Regions from separate parts of the Methylobacterium guangdongense genome, predicted to be linked through region 2. Evidence: riboswitches for the same ligand, from Rfam matches in the RefSeq annotation. Region 2 holds a riboswitch; each other region holds the start of a gene.

What was found. Region 2 has a riboswitch for cobalamin ahead of AAHG09_RS15230 (TonB-dependent receptor). Riboswitches for the same ligand answer to the same signal wherever they lie in the genome.
Positions count from the first base shown of each region.
Region 1: another riboswitch for cobalamin. It lies ahead of AAHG09_RS04205 (TonB-dependent receptor); the one in region 2 lies ahead of AAHG09_RS15230 (TonB-dependent receptor).
Region 3: another riboswitch for cobalamin. It lies ahead of AAHG09_RS01530 (CbtB domain-containing protein); the one in region 2 lies ahead of AAHG09_RS15230 (TonB-dependent receptor).

Region 1 is NZ_JBBXMX010000002.1:93,473-99,314, forward strand. Features, by position in the region: gene AAHG09_RS04195 (hypothetical protein) at 1-61, opposite strand, end outside; gene AAHG09_RS04200 (PepSY domain-containing protein) at 400-1,860, opposite strand; gene AAHG09_RS04205 (TonB-dependent receptor) at 1,854-4,031, opposite strand; gene AAHG09_RS04210 (hypothetical protein) at 4,174-4,314, shown strand; cobalamin riboswitch at 4,309-4,513, opposite strand; gene AAHG09_RS04215 (HigA family addiction module antitoxin) at 5,056-5,394, shown strand.
Region 2 is NZ_JBBXMX010000007.1:47,833-53,674, reverse strand. Features, by position in the region: gene AAHG09_RS15230 (TonB-dependent receptor) at 1-2,063, opposite strand, end outside; cobalamin riboswitch at 2,170-2,367, opposite strand; gene AAHG09_RS15225 (cell wall hydrolase) at 2,594-3,211, shown strand; gene AAHG09_RS15220 (hypothetical protein) at 3,370-3,561, shown strand; gene AAHG09_RS15215 (hypothetical protein) at 3,797-4,201, shown strand; gene AAHG09_RS15210 (transglycosylase SLT domain-containing protein) at 4,230-4,775, opposite strand; gene AAHG09_RS15205 (flagellar hook-length control protein FliK) at 4,735-5,842, opposite strand, start outside.
Region 3 is NZ_JBBXMX010000001.1:312,105-317,946, reverse strand. Features, by position in the region: gene cobW (cobalamin biosynthesis protein CobW) at 1-601, opposite strand, end outside; gene AAHG09_RS01540 (DUF1636 domain-containing protein) at 598-999, opposite strand; gene AAHG09_RS01535 (CbtA family protein) at 992-1,729, opposite strand; gene AAHG09_RS01530 (CbtB domain-containing protein) at 1,746-1,928, opposite strand; cobalamin riboswitch at 1,965-2,158, opposite strand; gene AAHG09_RS01525 (DUF4424 family protein) at 2,292-3,314, shown strand; gene AAHG09_RS01520 (protein-glutamate methylesterase/protein-glutamine glutaminase) at 3,444-4,541, opposite strand; gene AAHG09_RS01515 (CheR family methyltransferase) at 4,538-5,383, opposite strand; gene AAHG09_RS01510 (chemotaxis protein CheW) at 5,402-5,842, opposite strand, start outside.

The sequences.
Region 1 (5,842 bases), on a different contig from region 2:
GCTGATCGATCGCGCTGTTGACCGATTGCGCGTGGGCCGTACCCGACAGGGCCAGAGCCATCAGGCTCGCGGTACCGGCGGCCCAGAGGCGGGACCGGGAAGGACGCTGATGTCGGATCGACACGGAGATAACCCTCATTCCAGGGACCATTTTTGAGCGCCGCGCGATCGGCTCCGTACGTCGCCTGCGCGAACCACCAGGACGACCGGGCCGCCGAAGTCGCGGAAACCTGTCGGAAACGAACTCCCAACCGGGGGTGACCGAAGAGGTTCCAGGCTTGGCGAGGCGCCGGTCGCATCGGTGGCCCTCGACGGTGCGACGACGGCCCAGGGCGTGCCCGGCGCCAACGCCACGGATCGCGGCGGCCCGACCGCCGCACACGGCGCCCGAGATGAACCTCAAGCGGCGAGGATGCGCCGCAGCCTGCGCCAGCCGGCCACGAGCCCCGTCCCCGCGATCCCGGCCGCCAGCAGGTTCAGGACCCACTGGGCCGCATCGTGCAGGGGTCGGTTGTCGGTGAGCCCCGGCAGGTCGAGCCGGTGCGCGGCGTCGAACAGCCAGCGGTTGATCCGGCCCGAGCGGTCCAGGCGCTGGAGGATCGTGCCGTCCCGGGGATCGATGTGGAGCCACGTGGCCGCCCCGTCGCCGAAGCGCAGGCGCAGCACCGGAAGCGGTCGCGGGTCGGTCCCGTGCGGGTACCAGTACGCGTCGTAGGCCGTCAGCCGGCGCATCGACCGCAGCGGGCCATCCGCGAGACCCCGCGTGGCGGCGGCCGCGATGGTGCCGGCGTCGAGGGCGATCGGATCGTCCACCCGGACGGCGCGGGGGCCATCCGTCCCCTCGGCAATGACCCACCATTGTCCGCCGATGGCGGCAAACCGCAGGGCGCGGGTGGTGGGCGCGGCGAAGGCGCGGAGGTCCCGAGGGGCGAGGTCGAGGGCCGGCGGGCTTCCGGCATAGGCGGCGCGCATCGCCTCCGGCGGACTGGGGGAGGCGAACCAGCGGTTCGGATTCATGGAGATCCAGCCGCTGACGATGAACGTGCTGAGACCGAGGCCGCCCGCGAGGCCGAGCAGGTGGTGCCAGCGCGCGAGCCCGCGATAGGGCGTCACCGCCCCACCCCCGTAGCGCCGCCGGACGCGCAGGCGCCAGAGCCCGATCGCGACGCCGCTCAGCACCCCGAGGGCCGCGAAGCCGGAGAGCCACAGGAGCACCGTCCGCCACAGCGCGCTTCGGGCGCGCAGCGGCGTCAGGTAGATCCAGTGCGTCACCGCCCCGATCCAGTTCCAGGCTCGCTCAGAGCGGGTGGTGTCGAGGGCGATCGCACCCGTCACCTCCGACACGTAGAGCTCGGTCCCGGCCGCATCCCCGAGGGCGACCTTCAGGAAGGGCCGAAGCGGGTCGTAGCGCGCGGTGACGGTCCATTGATCGCGCGCGACCGTCTGGACCCGTGCCTCCGGAACGCCGGCGGCGACGAGATGCAGCGCCTCTGCGGGCGTCAGCGGGCCGAGCCGCGTGCCGGTCCGGGCCGAGACCGTCGCCCGGGCGCCGTCGTCGGCTTCCATCCGATAGACCGGCTCGTCGCCACGCATCTCCAACGCGAAGGCGGCCGGCACGCCGGCGAGCCCTCCGCTGCGGAGCGCGTCACCCGGCGCGACCGTGACCTGATCCCAGGCGATCGGCGCGAGCCGCGCCAGGCGCTCGGGCTCGGTGAGCGCCGGGAACGGCACGTAGAGCATCACCAGCCCGGACAGGATCCACAGGACGAAGAGCAGCCCCGCGGCGATCCCGGCCCAGCGGTGGAACAGCAGCAGCCAGCGCCGCCCCGCCTTGCCGCGTCGGCGCGACAGCCTCACCACGTCACCGTGTAGGCGACCTCGACCGAGCGCGGGCGCCCGAGCAGCCAGTTGGTGCCGACCCCGTTCACCGCGTTGCCGCTGATCGCGTAGACCTTGTCGAACAGGTTGTAGGCCCGCAGGGACAGGCGCGACTCCGCCGTGACCTGACGGTCGAGGACGAGGTTCACGAGGTTGTAGGCCGGGCGGCGCGCCGTATTGCCGAAATCGCTGTAGACTTGGCCGACGTTCTGGAGCCCGACCCGCGCGGTCCAGTCGCGCGCGATATCCCAGGTCAGCCAGAGATTGGCCACACGCTCGGGCACGTCGATCGGCTGGTTTCCGGCATACGAGACGGTGGCGCCGTTCACGCTCTGGTCGAACCGATCATATTGCGCATGCAGCAGCGCGAGGTTGCCGTCGAGCCGCCAGCCCGGAGCGAAGCGCCAGCCGAGCGCCAGCTCGAAGCCCTGCGAGGACTGGCTGCCGACCTGCGTGGCGAGCGTCGGCTGCCCCGGGATCGCCGAGATCAGGTTGTCCTTGACGATCCGGTAGCCGGCGATCGTCCATTCCAGGGCGCCGTCGAAGGCCAGCCCCTTGGCGCCGATCTCGACCTGATCGCCGGTGGCGAGCTTGAAGCCGGCCAGCGACTGGTTCAGCGTGATCAGGCTGTTCACCGGATCGGTGGCGACGCTGTACTGGGCGTAGAGCGCACTGTCCGGCGTCGGATTGTAGACGAGGCCGAACCGGTAGCCGAGCGCCCGGTAGGTCTTCGCGAATCGCGACCCCGTCTGAAGATCCTCGCGGTTCAGCGTCGGCACGTCGAGGCGCACACCGGTGAGGAACGACAGCCTGTCCGACAGGATCACCCGGTCCTCGGCGAAGACCGAGGCCTGGCTCGTCTGCGTGGCATAGGCCGGCCGCGCCCGGCCGTTCTGCGGGAAGAAGCCCGGATCGTAGCCGGTGAGCGGCACGCTGGTGGTCTGGTCGAAGTAGAAGTTGTTGGTGTGGCGGAAGTCGATGTGATTCACGTCGAACCCGGCCACGAACTGGTTCGGCAACCCGAACAGGCTGCCCCGGACCGTCGCGTCGAGCCGGTCCCCGACCTGCTCCTGGCTGTGGTAGATCTCCAGATAGTCGCCCCGATCGACCAGACCGGTGCCGCGGTTGTACGAATACTGCTCGACATCGAGCCAGTGGCGCCGGCTGGTGAGCCGGTAGGCGGTGTTGCGGATCGTGAGGTCGGCCGAGGGCGACCACTCGGTCTTCAGCTGGGTCCAGTTGTCGGCCCAGGTGATCTTCGCGTCGCGGACATTGTAGTTGTTGAACCGGATCAGGTCCGGGATCCGCCCCTCGACCAGCGGCGTGCCCCAGTACCGGGCCGGCTCCTGATAGCCGAGATCGTGGCTCAGCGTGAACGCGAGGTCAGGGCTCGGTTGAAACAGCAGGGCGGCGGAGACCGCGAGGTTGCGGAAATCGCCCTCCGGCCGGATCCAGCCGTCGGCGCGGTTGCCGCTGACGTTGAGGCGGTACGCGAAGGTGTCGCCGAATTCCGCCTGCCCGATCCCGCCGCCGGAATCGAGGGCGAGCCGCGCGACGCCGTCCGTGCCCACCACCGCGCGGGCGGCGTTGATCGGCACGAAGACCGGCCGCTTCGGCACGACGTTGATCACGCCGCCGATGGCGCCGTCGCCGTAAAGCACCGAGGCGGGCCCGCGCAGCACCTCGATCCGCTCGACGTTCCACGTGTCGAACGGGAAGGTCACGGTGTTGGCGCCGACGTAGAAGCGCGTCCCGTCGTAGAGCTGCTGGATCGAGTTCGGGCCGGCGAAGCCGCGGGAGGTGAACGCGCCGTTGCCGTTGCCGGGCGCCGCGATGGTGGTGATGCCGGTGGCGTCCTGGGTCACGGCTTCGGCGATCGTGTCCTGGCCGCGCAGCCGCGCGGTCTCGCCCGATACGATGTCGAGGCTGGCCGGCGTCTCCAAAGGCGTCAGGCCGATTCGGCTCGCGGTCCGGTCCCGGGTGCGCAGGTTGAGGCCGGTCGGGCTGGCGCGGTTCGAGTCGCCGCCCTCACCCTCGACGGAGATCTGATCCAGGGTGACGGCTTCCTGCGCGACGGCGGGGCTTGCCAGGACTGCGAGGAGGACGCCGCAGAGCGGTGCAGGGAAGCGGGCGCGATGGGTTGGAGAAGGCATGACCGAAGGGATCCTGGCGCGGCCTCGACGGATCCTATGACCGCGCACGCAGTGTAATAACATTACACTTTCGAGGCCATCTGCAGGATTCGGCGCAGACGGGCGCGCGTGGGCGTCCCGAAGGGGCGGATCCGGAAGGGCGGTGGCGTGGACGGACATCGGGACGGGGTCGCGGGCGCGCTTGCTGTGGCACGTCACCGCGAACGAGGCCTCGCCGACCGCGCGGGCGCACGGGCGTCTCGACACCCGTCAGGACACCCCGCCCGACGCGTTTCGCGAGTGACCACGGCTGACGGCAGGTCTCCTGGCTCGCGGGTCGCCGCCCTCGCACCGTCTTCCCGAGTCTCGAGACTCAGTGACGTGGTGGTGAAGGGCTCTCCGCTTACAGTTGCGGGGGCAGCCGCGGTTTTGGGCCGTCAACGACGAGCCCGCACCGCGTTCCCTTTTGATCCCCGAAGGGAACCGTCGCGATGGACTTTCGGTGCTTCCGCCCGCGCGGTCAAGCTTGTGGATTTCTTTGATGGCGGCGCAACGCAGGGCCGATTGGTTTCAAGGGCGGATACGAGACCAGGCCGTGCCAGCATCTGGCCATCAGGCAGTAGTAAAACCGCTCTTGGGACCCTGTATTTCTAAGTCATAACTCTGTTGCCAGCTTCGTTTTTAAAAATGATCTAAGAAAAAATGCAGCATCGCACGCTGTGCCGCCCGCTGATTGCTTGACTGCAACCGGGCGTCTTGTTAGTCCACGCATCTCCGGTGACCCGCGAGAGAAGTACAGTATTAGATGGGTGGATCGCCGGAATTTTTACGAAATCGACACTGATAAAAAAAATTGAATCGCGCCGGGGAAAATTGCCGACGCGGTCACAAAAAGGCAGAAAAGCGGGCAGGTGTAACGAGAAGCCGTTGTTTTTCAACAGTGTGTAATGCGTAGCTTATCAAAGCTGCACGGTCCGCAACCTAACACAACAACGTAAGTGATTATGCCTTAGGGATCTCGCGATAAATACTGGGGGACTGCACGATGAACACCGGTTACACGCTGGCCAAGCCCTTCCATCCTGGCGGATTCGTCCGTCGCAAGATTTTCGAGCCGCGCAACCTGACGATCATGGGGGCCGCTGCGGCGCTCGGTGTGACGCGTCAAGGATTGTCCGATTTCCTGGCTGAGCGGGCTAGCCTGACGGTCGAAATCGCTTTCCAGATCGAGAAGTCCTTCGGCTTCAACGCAGAGGCGCTCATGGAAATGCAGACGCGCTACGACCTCACGATCCTGCGCCAGCGCGACCGTGCGGCTCAGATGAATCTCGTCAGCAAGCAGACTTCGCAGCCGAGCCGGTTCACGGGCCGGTCCGCTGCCTGAGACCAGGCCGGAGTTCTTCAACCGACATGCCCGTCGCGGAGTGCCGGGTGTCGTTCCCGATCGGGTCAGAGCGGGAACGGTCGCTTGGCTCCGCCGCGACGGGGCGCGCGTCGTCCCTTTGCGGGCGGCCGGCGCCGAGCGAATGGATGCGCGTGAGTGCGTCTCGTCGCTGAGTCAACGGATCTTGGGACGGGTTGCGGCGACACCGGAGGCAAGGGGCTGGTGTCGTATCTCGAGTAAAGGTTTCGGTTCGGTCTGATCAGGTTTGGAAATGGTATGATGGGACAACGTTAAAAAATCGTTAACGATCGATTTCGCCGGAGGAGGCGACAGCAAGTTTGCATCATACGCGCGCGGTTCCACAATCGTGGTCTGAACGCGACGCGGAACTTCGGGCCTGATCCTGCGTCTTGCAATGGGCTGCTTCGTAAATCGAAGCGGGCAGAAG
Region 2 (5,842 bases):
CGGGACACGTAGGCGTAGGTGATCTGGTCGGACTTGCTGTTCGTCAGGTTCAGCACGTCGAGGGAGACGCTGACGCCGTTCTCGAAGTTGTAGCCGACGCGGCCGTTGAACAGCGCCGTCGGGCGCGAGCGGATCGAATTGTCCTCGATCAGCGGGCGCGGGCCGAAGTAGCGGAAGCGGAGCGACCCGAACCAGCCCAGCGGCTCCCCGAAGGTGACGCCCGCCGACGCGATGGTGGTGGGGGCCTCCGGCACACGGTTGCCCACCGGGTCGATATCCGAGAAGCGGGCGTTGGTGATCGTCAGATCCCCCTCCAGCGACAGGACGGGGGTCAGCGCGTAGCGGTTGGTCCATTCCACGCCGAAGCGCCGGGTCGGGCGGCTCGGCTCCGTGGTGCCGGTGTCGCCCTGGAACAGGTTCTCGGAGGCGAAGTCGAGCCGGAACAGGGCGAGGCTCGTCTCCAGCCCCGCGATCGACCGGTTGCGCAGCCCGATCTCGTAGCCGGTGGACGGCACGAGGAAGGGCGAGCGCGTGGTGTTGAACAGCGACGACGTCGGATCGACCGTGGCGGTCACCCCGCGCACGTCGTTCGAGTGGAAGCCGCCGCCATAATTCACGTAGAGTTCGGTGTCGAACCACGGCCCGAGCGTCAGGCCGAGCTTCGGGTTGACGATCCCGTCGCGCGCCCGGCCGGAATTGGCCGGATTGTCCGAGACGACGCTCGCGGAGTAGCCGTCGGCCCGGACGCCGACGCTGGTGCGCAGCCACTCGGTCCAGCGCACGCGGGTGTCGAGATAGACGGCGCCGCTCGTCTCCAGCACCCGGTCGTCGAGCACGCCGGAGCGGTATTGCCGGCGCGTCGTGTTGAACAGGCCGACGCGGATCGAATCGGTGCGGGTCTGCACGCCGATCTCGGTTTCCATCGGGCGCCCGAACAGGTCGCCCTGGAAGATGTGCAGGGCCTCGCCGCCGCCGATGATCCGCTGGTCGAGCTGATGGAACTGGTCGCCGTTCACCGGATCGTTGAGAAAGTAGGTGAAGTCGTTGAACAGGTTGAGCTGCGAGCGGATCACGTAGGCCGAGGCCCGGGTCACGCCGGTGTCGTCGGTGCTGCTGAACCGGCCCGACAGGGAGAAGCGCGACGTGTCCCCGCCATCGGTCGGGTTCAGCGTGCCGTAGCGGCCGATCAGCCCGGAGACGACGGCGCGCTCGGGGATCTGATTGGTGGCGGTCCAGCGGGCCGCGTAGGCCATGCCGGTCACCGAGAATCCGTCGAGCGCCGTGCCCTGGCTGTAGCGGGCGACGCCGTTGATCTTGCGCAGCGCGTCCGGGACCACCCAGGGACCGTCGTAGACCTGCGCCTCGCCGGCCACCAGGAGGGTGCCCTCGGCCAGCGGCGCGGAGGCGATGCTGAGCGCGCGCTTGTAGCCGAACGACCCGATCGAGGTCAGCGCGAGGTTCCTCTGCACGCTGTCGAGGTAGTCGATCCGCACCGAGCCCGCCGAGGCGAAGTCGCCGTCCCGCACGAAGTACGGCCCCTTGTGGAACTCCACCGCGCCGACGAGTTCGGGGATCAGGAAGTTGATGTCGGCGTAGCCCTGGCCGTGGGCATGGGTGCGCATGTTGAGCGGCATCCCGTCCAGGAACAGGGCGATGTCGGTGCCGTGGTCGAGGTTGAAGCCGCGCAGGAAGAACTGGTTGGCCTTCCCCTCCCCGCTGTGCTGCGTGACGATCAGGCCCGGCACCGCCTCCAGCACCTCGCCGGGGCGGGTCACCGGTCGGTTGTTGATCTGCGCCCCGGTGAGGATCCCGGCGCTGGCCGCGTCCACGCTGAGCAGCGGGCCGCCGATTCCGGTCACGCCGCCGACGAAGCCGGCACTGGCCACCGGACCGGCGGCCGGGATCGGCGCGGCGCCTTCGGCCGTGACCGAGATCTCGTCGAGCCGCGCCTCGGCGGCCGGCTCCGGACCGCCCCGCGCCTGGGCCGAAGCGGTCGCGATCAGGGCCGCCGACGCGGCGGCGGCGAGGAGGGGCAGCGCGGTGCGCGCAGGTTGACGGAACACGTTACCTCGGGCGGCGGCAGTGGCACGTCACCGCGAACGAGGCCGCGCCGGCCGCCGCAGCGGCCGTCTTGGCATCCCCCGGAACACCCCGCCCGATGGACCTCGCGTGTGACCACGGCTGACGGCAGGTCTCCTGGCTCGCGGGTCGCCGCCCTCCCGTCGTCTTCCCGGGCGAGGCCGCCCAGTGACGTGGTGACGAGAAGGCTCACCGCTTACAGTTGCGGGGGCAGCCGCGGCTTCGGGGCGAGCCCCTCACCGCGTTCCCTTTTGATCCCCGAAGGGAACCGTCCTGTTCAGGATCGACCGGACGCTCGGTCGGCGTCAACACGCCCGGACCGGTTCTCCGCCCCTGTGATTGTGCGGCAACGTTCCGCGTCCACCCCGGATGACCGCTCCGGGCCCGCCTGCCACATCCTCGCCGCGAACGTACGGTCACGCTTGCCGAACGCCCGATCGCGGCGGGCGCCGGCCGGGAGCGGGCGGCCCGCCGGACGGCACGATGCGGCTGGAACAGCACGGAGCAGATCTGCATGCAGGGTAGCGAGCGGACGCGAATCGGTCCTGTTCTGATGGCGGCGGCCGCGGCCTGCGGCCTGGGCGCGTGCAACACGTCCACCCCGGTGCTCACGACAGGATCGATCGCCGGCCGCGCGCCGCCGATGGTCGTCAGCGAGACCGAGCGGGACTGCCTGGGCCGGGCCATGTATTTCGAATCGAACCGGAGCGATGAGGGCGGGCTGATCGCGGTCGGCACCGTGGTGATGAACCGGCTGGAAAACGCGATCTTCCCCGGCGGCATCTGCGCCGTGGTCGGCCAGCCCGGCCAGTTCGCCGCGGGGGTCCTGACCAAGCCGATGCAGGAGAAGGATCTGCAGAAGGTCGCCGACGCCGCCGACGCCGTCCTGGCGGGCGAGCGCCACCCGCAGGTCGGCAAGGCGATGTACTTCCACACCGCCGGACGGCACTACCCCTACAACAACATGCATTACGTGGCCGTCGCGGGCGGCAACGCCTTCTACGAGAAGCGCGATACCCGCGCGGGCAAGTCCGAGAGCAAGTCCGGGAGCAAGACCGAGACCAAGCCCGACACGGTCGCCCCCGTCTCCGTCCCGACCTTCGCGGCGGCCTCGCTGACGCCCGCGCCGTAGCCCGCCGCGGCGATCCGGCCCGGCACGCCGCCGGGCTCTCCCCGGGCGGATGCGCACCGGTGGATGTCGCTCGGTTCCCTCCGCTTCTGCGGGGGACGTTGAAGCAATATATAAAGCTGAGGTTGTATCCCGACATTCGATCGGGGTATGGCATCGCCATGCCAGACGACGCCGGTTTTGACCGCATGGTGAGAGCCGCCATCCGCACCCATCAACTGGTGGCTTCCCACGGCACGCCGGCGATGCAACTGCTGTCGCGGCTGCTGATGATGGAGATCGGGTTCGAGATCGCGGCGCGCCAGGACGGGGATCGCCCGGCCAACGACAATCCCGACGAGGCCGAGGATTGAGCTGCGCTCAGCCGCATCGCCCGCTTCCGGCAAGCATCCGGCTGACGAAGACCGCGTTGCCCGACAGAATCCCACCCGAAAGCCCGAATTGACGACCCGGCGCCGGGTCGAGCCGGTGGCAGGGTCCAGTGAAACTGTTGATTGAGCCGCTCAGCCGAACGTGCCGCATTTACACGGCGCGCCAACGGTCTAGCTTGCCGGTAGAAACTACCCACGAGTCACGGAGGCCGCACCGATGATGGCCGATCGGGTCGCGCTCGCCGGTGCGCTTCTCCTGCTGAGCGTCGCACCCGCGGCGGCCCAGCTGCGTCGCCCCCTGACGTGCACCGAGGAGGCCTCGGTCGGTCTCGCAACCCCCAGCCTGCCCGAGGGCGCGAAGCCGCAGAAGGCCCGCACCTTCTCACTGGTCACCAGCGGCGGCCTGCTCACCGTGATCTCGGCCGGGCGCTCGGATTACTACGAGTGCCAGCCCGCATCGCCGCGGCTGAACGAGCGTTCGCCGCGCAACACGGTCAAGTGCCAGAACGGCGTCTACTTCCTGTTGATCGATCTCAACAAGCTGAACTTCGTCGAGGCGCAGCTGAACCCGGAGGATCGGACGGAGATCAAGGTCAGTTCCGGAAGTTGTCGGGGCCTGTGATCCGGGCTGGTCCGTCGCGGCGCCCGGCCTATCGGCAGAACCGGGCCGCGGCCGGTGTCCACTGCCCGAAGCCCGTCGCCACCATGTTGGTCATCACCCGGCAGATATAGACCTTCTGGGCCGCGTTGTTGTTCGGCCCGGCGTGGTAGCGGGCCACCGCCAGGGTCCAGCTGCCCTCCCGCTGCTTCAGCTCCTTCAGGAACTGAGTCGCGTATTCGACATTCGCGTGCGGGTCGATCATGGCCTCGATCGAGCCGAACTTCCCGCCATGGTAGAGGTGGTTGATCTGCATGCAGCCGAGATCGATCAGGCGGACGCCCTTGCGGTGCGCCTCCCGGAAGTGGGCGATCACGTCCCCCGGCCCGGTCCCGAAATAGGCCTTGCCCGCGATGTTCATAGCATAGGGCTGAAGCGAGCCGCGCTTTCCCGTCTCCGTGAGACCGACGGCGTAGAGCACGCCGAGGGGCACGCCGTAGCGTGCGGAGGCGCGGCCCATCTCGGCCTCGCAGACATTCGCCGCGGCCGGGACCGCGCTACAGATAAACGCCGCCGTCGCGAGGACGTGTCGTCTCATCCCCCCGCTCTCCCTCCCGTCTGCCGGCGGCCGGGCCCTGCTCCGCCTGTCGCTGCCTGTCCCCGCCCTGGCCCGGGCGGGCGCCCCCTTCGGAGAAGCCGGACTGCCCCTGCTGCGACGGGGCGTTGCCGGAGAAGCCGCCCGAATCGGACGGGCGGGCCTCAGTGACGGTGACCTGCGCCTGGTAGTTGGCCTGCTTCAGCAGGTCGCCGAGGATCACGGCGTCCCTGTGCAGGAGGGCCGCGGTCTCGGGTTGCGAGGCGCGCAGATGCGTTTCGAGCTGACCGTTCACGAGCCGCAACTCCACCGTGACGGTCCCGAGATCCTCCGGCTTGAGCTGGATCCTGAGGACGCGCAGCGGCCCGTCCGGCGCGGTCTGGGCCGCCTGATCGGCCTGGGACGTCCGGGCCGCCGCCTCGGTGCCGGCCGCCCGATCGAGCTCGTCCCTGATGGAGGCCGCGATCGTCGGCAGGGTGCCGGCGGGCAGGCCCGGCACGGCCCCGGCCGGCTCCTCCGAACCGGAGGATTGCGCCGCCTCGGGCGTCCCGGCGGAGGCGAGGACCGCCCGGGCGATCCCCGTGACCGCGCGGGTGTCGGCCAGGGCGGTGACGTCCGCCTTCTCCAGCCCGGCGCCGGCCGCGCGGGCTGCCGCGCCCGCCGGGTCCGGAGACGGCTGAGGCTGACCGGTGGCAGGCGCGCTCAGCGTCGCGGCGGCCGGCTTCGGCAACCCGGTCCGGTCCAGTCGAAGCGCGGCGCCGCTCGGGTTCGGCAGACCGGCCTGGACGGACGGCGATTCGGCGGCTGCGGGGGGCACCGGAACCGGTGCTGATGCCGCAGCGGCGGCGAGCGTCGGTTCGCGTGGCGCCTGCGGGAGCACCGGCTTGAAGTGAACCGCACTGCCCAGCACCGCGACCTTGGGCAGGTTGCCCGCGGATGTTCCGGCCGGATCGGTCCCGTCAGCCCGTGATGCCGCTTGGCGGGCCGCGTTCGTCATCGCGAGTTCGGTTCCACCCGGCGCGAGCGAACCGGATCCGCCGGTCGAGGCCGGCGCGGACGCCCCGTCCTCG
Region 3 (5,842 bases), on a different contig from region 2:
CCTCGGCCCGGACCCGCGCACGAGTGGCGGCGTCGATCAGGTCGGCCTTGTTGAGCACGACGAGGTCCGCACAGAGGAGCTGGTCCTCGAACACCTCCTCCAGCGGATTGTCGTGATCGACCGACTGGTCGGCGGCGCGCTGGGCCGCCAGCGCCTCCGGATCCTCCGCGAAGACGCCCGCGGCGACCGCGGGGCCGTCGACCACTGCGACCACCCCGTCCACCGTCACCCGCGAGCGGATCGCCGGCCATTGGAATGCCTGGACCAGCGGCTTCGGCAGGGCGAGGCCGGAGGTCTCGATCAGGATGTGCTCCGGCGGCTCGGCGCGGCCGAGCAGGGTCTCGAGGGCCGGCACGAAATCGTCCGCCACCGTGCAGCAGATGCAGCCGTTCGGCAGCTCGACGATCGCGTCCTCGGTGCAGCCCTCAACCCCGCAGGCGGCGAGGAACGACTTGTCGAAGCCGACATCGCCGAACTCGTTGACCAGGATGGCGAGGCGGCGGCCCTTGGCGTTCTCGATGACGTGGCGCACGAGCGTCGTCTTGCCGGCGCCGAGGAAGCCCGTGACGATCGTGCAGGGGATCTTGGCGACAATCGTCATTCGGCGGCCTCCAGGGTGCCGGCCGGAAGCGGGCGCGGGGCAGGGAAGGGGGGAATTCGGGCGATCACGCCCTTCTTGAATTCGGTCGGCCGTTCGCGCCAGGGCACGATGCCGTCCGGCGTCGCGGCATAGGCGGCGAGCCCCGCCAGGATGGTCTCGGCGGAGGCGGCCGGATCCATGTCGCCGTACACGTAGGTCCAGCGGTCGGCCGCAGCGACGGCGACCGTGCAGGGCCGCTTGCACACCGACAGGCATTCCACCGCCTCGACCCGCAGGTCCGGCGTGCCGCCCGCGCGATCCCGCAAAGCGTCGAGGAGGCGGGCGCCGGCCCGGGGCCCGTCCGGGTCGTCGCCCTCGCGGCGGCAGGTGGTGCAGACGTACAGGATGGTCTCAGGCACGGGCCGTCCCCCGCGCCGTCTCGCGCCCGAACACCTGCCACGCGCGGCCGAGCCCGAGACCGAGCAGCACCCAGAACACGAAGCTGATCGCGAGGGAGCGCGCGGCGAATTGCGCCGCCAGGGCCGCCGGTAGCGCGGACGCGCCCTCCGGCGCCTGCGGGGCGCCGACCATGTGCGGGGCGATGAGCAGCACGAGGCCACCCAGGATGGCGATCAGGGATCGGCGCACCGCGATCAGGTAGAGGCCCATGGCGGTGGCCGCCGCGGTCATCACCCACCAGGCCTGCCGGACGGCCAGCGGCGCCGCCTCGCTGCCCGGCAGCTCGGGCGGCAGGCCGAGACCCGGGGCCAGGGCGACGCTGGCGAATCCGGCGACCGCGAAGGCGAGGGCGACCACGGGTGTCGGCTCCCGCCCGCAGGCGAGCATCACGGCGCCGAGCAGCAGCGCGTAGCCGACGGCGCCGACGAGCGTCGCTAATCCGGTGAACGCCATGCGCGGCAGGCTGGCGCCCGGCTGCCATTCCGGCGCGGCGTCCGGCGCCGCGTGATCGTGGCCGGCATGCGCCAGGACGATCGGCAGAGCGCGGGTGGCCTGATGGCTGGGCTCGGCCTGCTCGTAGCGTTCGGCCGCCACGATCAGGGGCGAGGTCAGCGTGAGTTCGAGGCCCGTCACGACGACGGCCGCGAAGAAGCCGGCGGCGAGCGCCGCCGACAGAAGCCGGATGATCATCCCTGCGCCGATGGCGTCAGTGACAGGGGAAGTTCTGGGTATGCCGGAAGTCGTGCGCCGCGTTGTGGAACGCGATCGCCGGCGAGAAGCCGACCATGAACAGCAGGCCGAGGCCGAGAAGGCCCGCGAGCGCCACGGCGATCGGGCGCTCCGACGCGCGGGTGCCGGCAGCGACGGGGGCGAGGGTCGAGGTGGTCATGCGTCTGTGTCTCCAGCCGCCCCACCGGCGGCAACGCGGGATCCTGTCGTGACGGCAGGTCTCCTGGCTCGCGGCTCGACGCCCCTGCCGCCTTCCCGGATCGCTCCGGTGGCCCTCGGCAGACGCTCGCCGCTCACAGTTGCGGGGGCAGCCGCGGATTCGAGGCTTGCGCCCCTCACCGCATTCCCTTTTCACCCCGTCGCCGGGGCACCGTCACGCGATCGTTGTAGACGCATGACAGCTCTCGCACAACGGAGGCGCGGCGGAATCATATCCGCGGCGTTGCAAACGGCGGGGATCCGCCGGCGGGAGGCGTATCCTCACCGCCGCGGCGGTCGCCCGGAGCCCTGAAGCGTGATCGTGATGAGAACCCTGTCGCTGGCCCTCGCCCTCCTCGCGGCGGCCTCCCTGCCGGTCCGGGCCGGCGATGCCGAAGCCGGGCTCAAGGCGGGGGGGCTCGTCCTCGAACCGGGCAGCGCCATCACCGTGGCGGCGGAGGAACTCACCCTCTCCGAGCAGGGCGTGCGGGTCGCGTATCGGTTCCGCAACCCGACGGGCGCCGATATCGAGGCCACCCTGACGTTCCCGATGCCCGACCTCAACGGCGCGTCCACGACGGAGGATTCCATCCCCGATCCGGGGCAGGCCAATTTCCTCGCCTTCGACGCGACGGTCGATGGCCAATCCGTCCCGTGGCAACTGGAGCAGCAGGCGTTTTCGGTGCGCGACGGCCAGCCGGTCGCGATCACCGACGAGCTCCGGAGCCTGGGGATCCCCCTGATGCCGACCGTCGCGGCGACGGCGGCGCCCCTGCGCCGGCTCTCGGAGCGGCGCCGTCACGCCCTGATCGAGGCCGGATACCTCGATCGTCAGGTGCACCGGGACGGGACGATCGCGGATGTCCCGCTCTGGAAGCTGAAGTCGCGGTTCTGGCGCAGGCAGGCCTTCCCGGCCGGGCGTGAGGTCGCGGTCCACCAGAGTTACACGCCGAGCCTCGGCGGCCAGCCGAGCCTGTCGTTCGGTTCGCCGGATCTCGATCCGGGGCAGATGGCGCGCTACGCCGACCGGTTCTGCACGGATCCGGCCTTCGCGCGGTCGGCCCAGGCCCTGTACCGGCGGGCGAGCGCCGACGGCAGCCCGTCCTTCCAGGCCTCCGAGCAGTATCTCACCTACGTCATGCCGGCCGGGTCCGGGCCGATCGGCACGTTCAAGCTGATCGTGGACAAGGGCGATCCCGCCACGATGGTCTCGTTCTGCGGCAGCGCTCTCAAGAGGACCGGCCCGACCACGATCGAGATGGTGGTGAAGGATTATGTGCCGGACCGCGCGATCGACGTGCTCTTCCTGAAGAGCGCAACCCGGATTTCAGCCATACCGCCGCTCTGAGGGCGGACGCGGTGCCGTGATCGGCGCAGCTTCAACGACCCTCTCGAGAATCGCGCGACGGCGGCAGGATCGGGGATGGCCTTCGGTGCCGGACACGCCCTGCGGGCCGGTCGCGCGCCGGCGTGCCGCTCATGCGGATTGGCGGAGCGCCGACGTGGCTCCGAAGCGTAGGATCTCCTGCGCGATCCGGTCCAGCGGCAGAACCTTCATCGCCGCGCCCCGCTCGATCGCTTCCTTGGGCATGCCGAAGACGACGCAGCTCTCCTCGTCCTGCGCCACCGTGACCGCCCCGGCGCGGCGCATCTCCAGGAGGCCGGTGGCGCCGTCATCGCCCATGCCGGTCATCAGGATGCCGAGCGCATTCGCGCCGGCGCAGCGCGCGGCCGCGCGGAACAGCACGTCCACGGACGGCCGGTGCCGCGAGACCAGGGGGCCGTCCTTCACCGACACGCTGTAGCGATTCCCGGTCCGCTGCAGCAGTAGGTGCCGGCCCCCGGGGGCGATGAGGGCCCGGCCGGGCAGCACCGCATCCCCGTCCTCCGCCTCCTTCACCGCGACGGCGCAGAGGCTGTCGAGCCGCCGGGCGAAGGCCGCGGTGAAATGCTCGGGCATGTGCTGGACGATCACGAGGCCGGGGCAATCCGGCGGCAGCGCTTCGAGCACGTCGCGCAGCGATTCCGTGCCCCCCGTCGAGGCGCCGATGCAGACGATCCGGTCCGTCTCGGCCACCGCCCGATTGGGGGTCGGGGCGGGCAGCACGGCATCGGCCGTCAGCTTCTTCTCGATGCGGTGCGGCTTCGGGCGGCCCGGGCGCAGTTTCGCCCGGGCGGCGGCCCGGACCGCGTCGCAGACCCGCACCGAGGATTCCACGAGGAACTGGCGGGTGTCGATCCGGGGCTTGGGCACGACATCGACGGCGCCGGCCTCGAGCACGTCGAACAGCGTTTGCGAGCCCGCCTCGGTCAGGGCGGAGCAGACGATCACCGGGATCGGCCGCTGGGCCATGATCTTCCGCAGGAAGGTCAGCCCGTCCATGCGCGGCATTTCGAGGTCGAGGAGGATCACGTCCGGCACCTCCTCCTGAATACGCCGCGCCGCGATGAACGGGTCCGCGGCGGTACCGATGACCCGGATGTCGGGCGCGCCCTCCAGGATGGTCACGAGGGTCTGCCGGACCGAGGCGGAATCGTCGACGATCAGGACGCGGGTCGGATCGCGTGGCTTCATTGGATCAGATCCTGCGCCCTGCTGAAGACGGTGGAGGACACCTGATCGAGGTCCGGCACGCCGGTCACGGCCATGGATTCCGAATGCCCGACGATCAGGAATCCGCCGGGGCGCAGATGCTGGGCGAGGCGGCCGAGCACCGCCTTCTGGGTGTCCTTGTCGAAGTAGATCAGCACGTTGCGGCAGAGGATGACGTCCACATCCTGATCGACCGGATAGGACGCATCCATCAGGTTGAGGCGCTGGAACTGCACTTGGCTGCGCAGCTCGGGCACGATCCGCCCGAGCTTCCGCGCCGGGTCCCGGGAGGTCATCACGTAGCGGCGCCGGATGGCCGGCGGGATCTGGGTCAGCATCTCCTCCGGGTAGATCGCCTCCGCGGCGACCCGCAGCACCTCCGTGGAGATGTCGGTGCCGAGGACCGCGTAGCTGAACCCGTGTCCGGCCACGATCAGGTCCTGCAGGATCATCGCCAGGGTGTAGGCCTCCGCCCCGGTCGAGGCGGCGGCGCTCCAGAGCTTGAGGCGCGGGGTCCCGCCCCGCCGTCGGCAGAGCAGCGGCACCAGATGGTCGCGCAGGAGCTCGAAATGGGCGGGCTCCCGGAAGAAATCCGTCTTGTTGGTGGTGATGCAGTCGATGATGTGGACGAACTCCTCGGCGAGGTGTCCGGCGTCGAACAGGTGGTCGCCGTAGGCCTTGAGGCTGTCGAGGTCGAGCGCCCGCATGCGCTTGCGCAGCCGACCCTCGACCATGGTGCGCTTGGTCTCAGGGATCTGGATGCCGATCCGGGCTTGGATCAGATCGGCGACCGTGTGGAAATGGCGGTCTTTCAGCTGCGGCATGGCATCGATCCCTGGCAGTCAGGCGGCGAGCGGCGGATCGATCAGGGCGGGATCGTCGCCCGCCATGAGTGCCTCGAGGTTGAACACCACCACGAAGGCCTCGCCCTTGCGGCCGATGCCGGCGATGTAGTTCGAACGCCAGCGGCCCCCGACCTCGGGGGCCGATTCCATCTCGGCCCGGTCGAGTTCCGTCACCTCGATCACCCGGTCGGCCACGAAGCCGACCCGCAGGGCACGGTCCCGCATCGCGATGTTCAGGAGGATGATGCGGGTGGCGGACGTCACCGGGATCGCCGGCAGGCCGAGCTTGGTCCGCAGGCCGATGACCGGATAGCTCTGCCCGCGGACATCGATCATGCCGACCAGGAAAGGCGGCGCATGCGGCAGGGCGGCCGGCGCGCGGTAATCCAGGATCTCGTGAACGGACTCGATATTGATCCCAAAGATCTCGCGATCGAG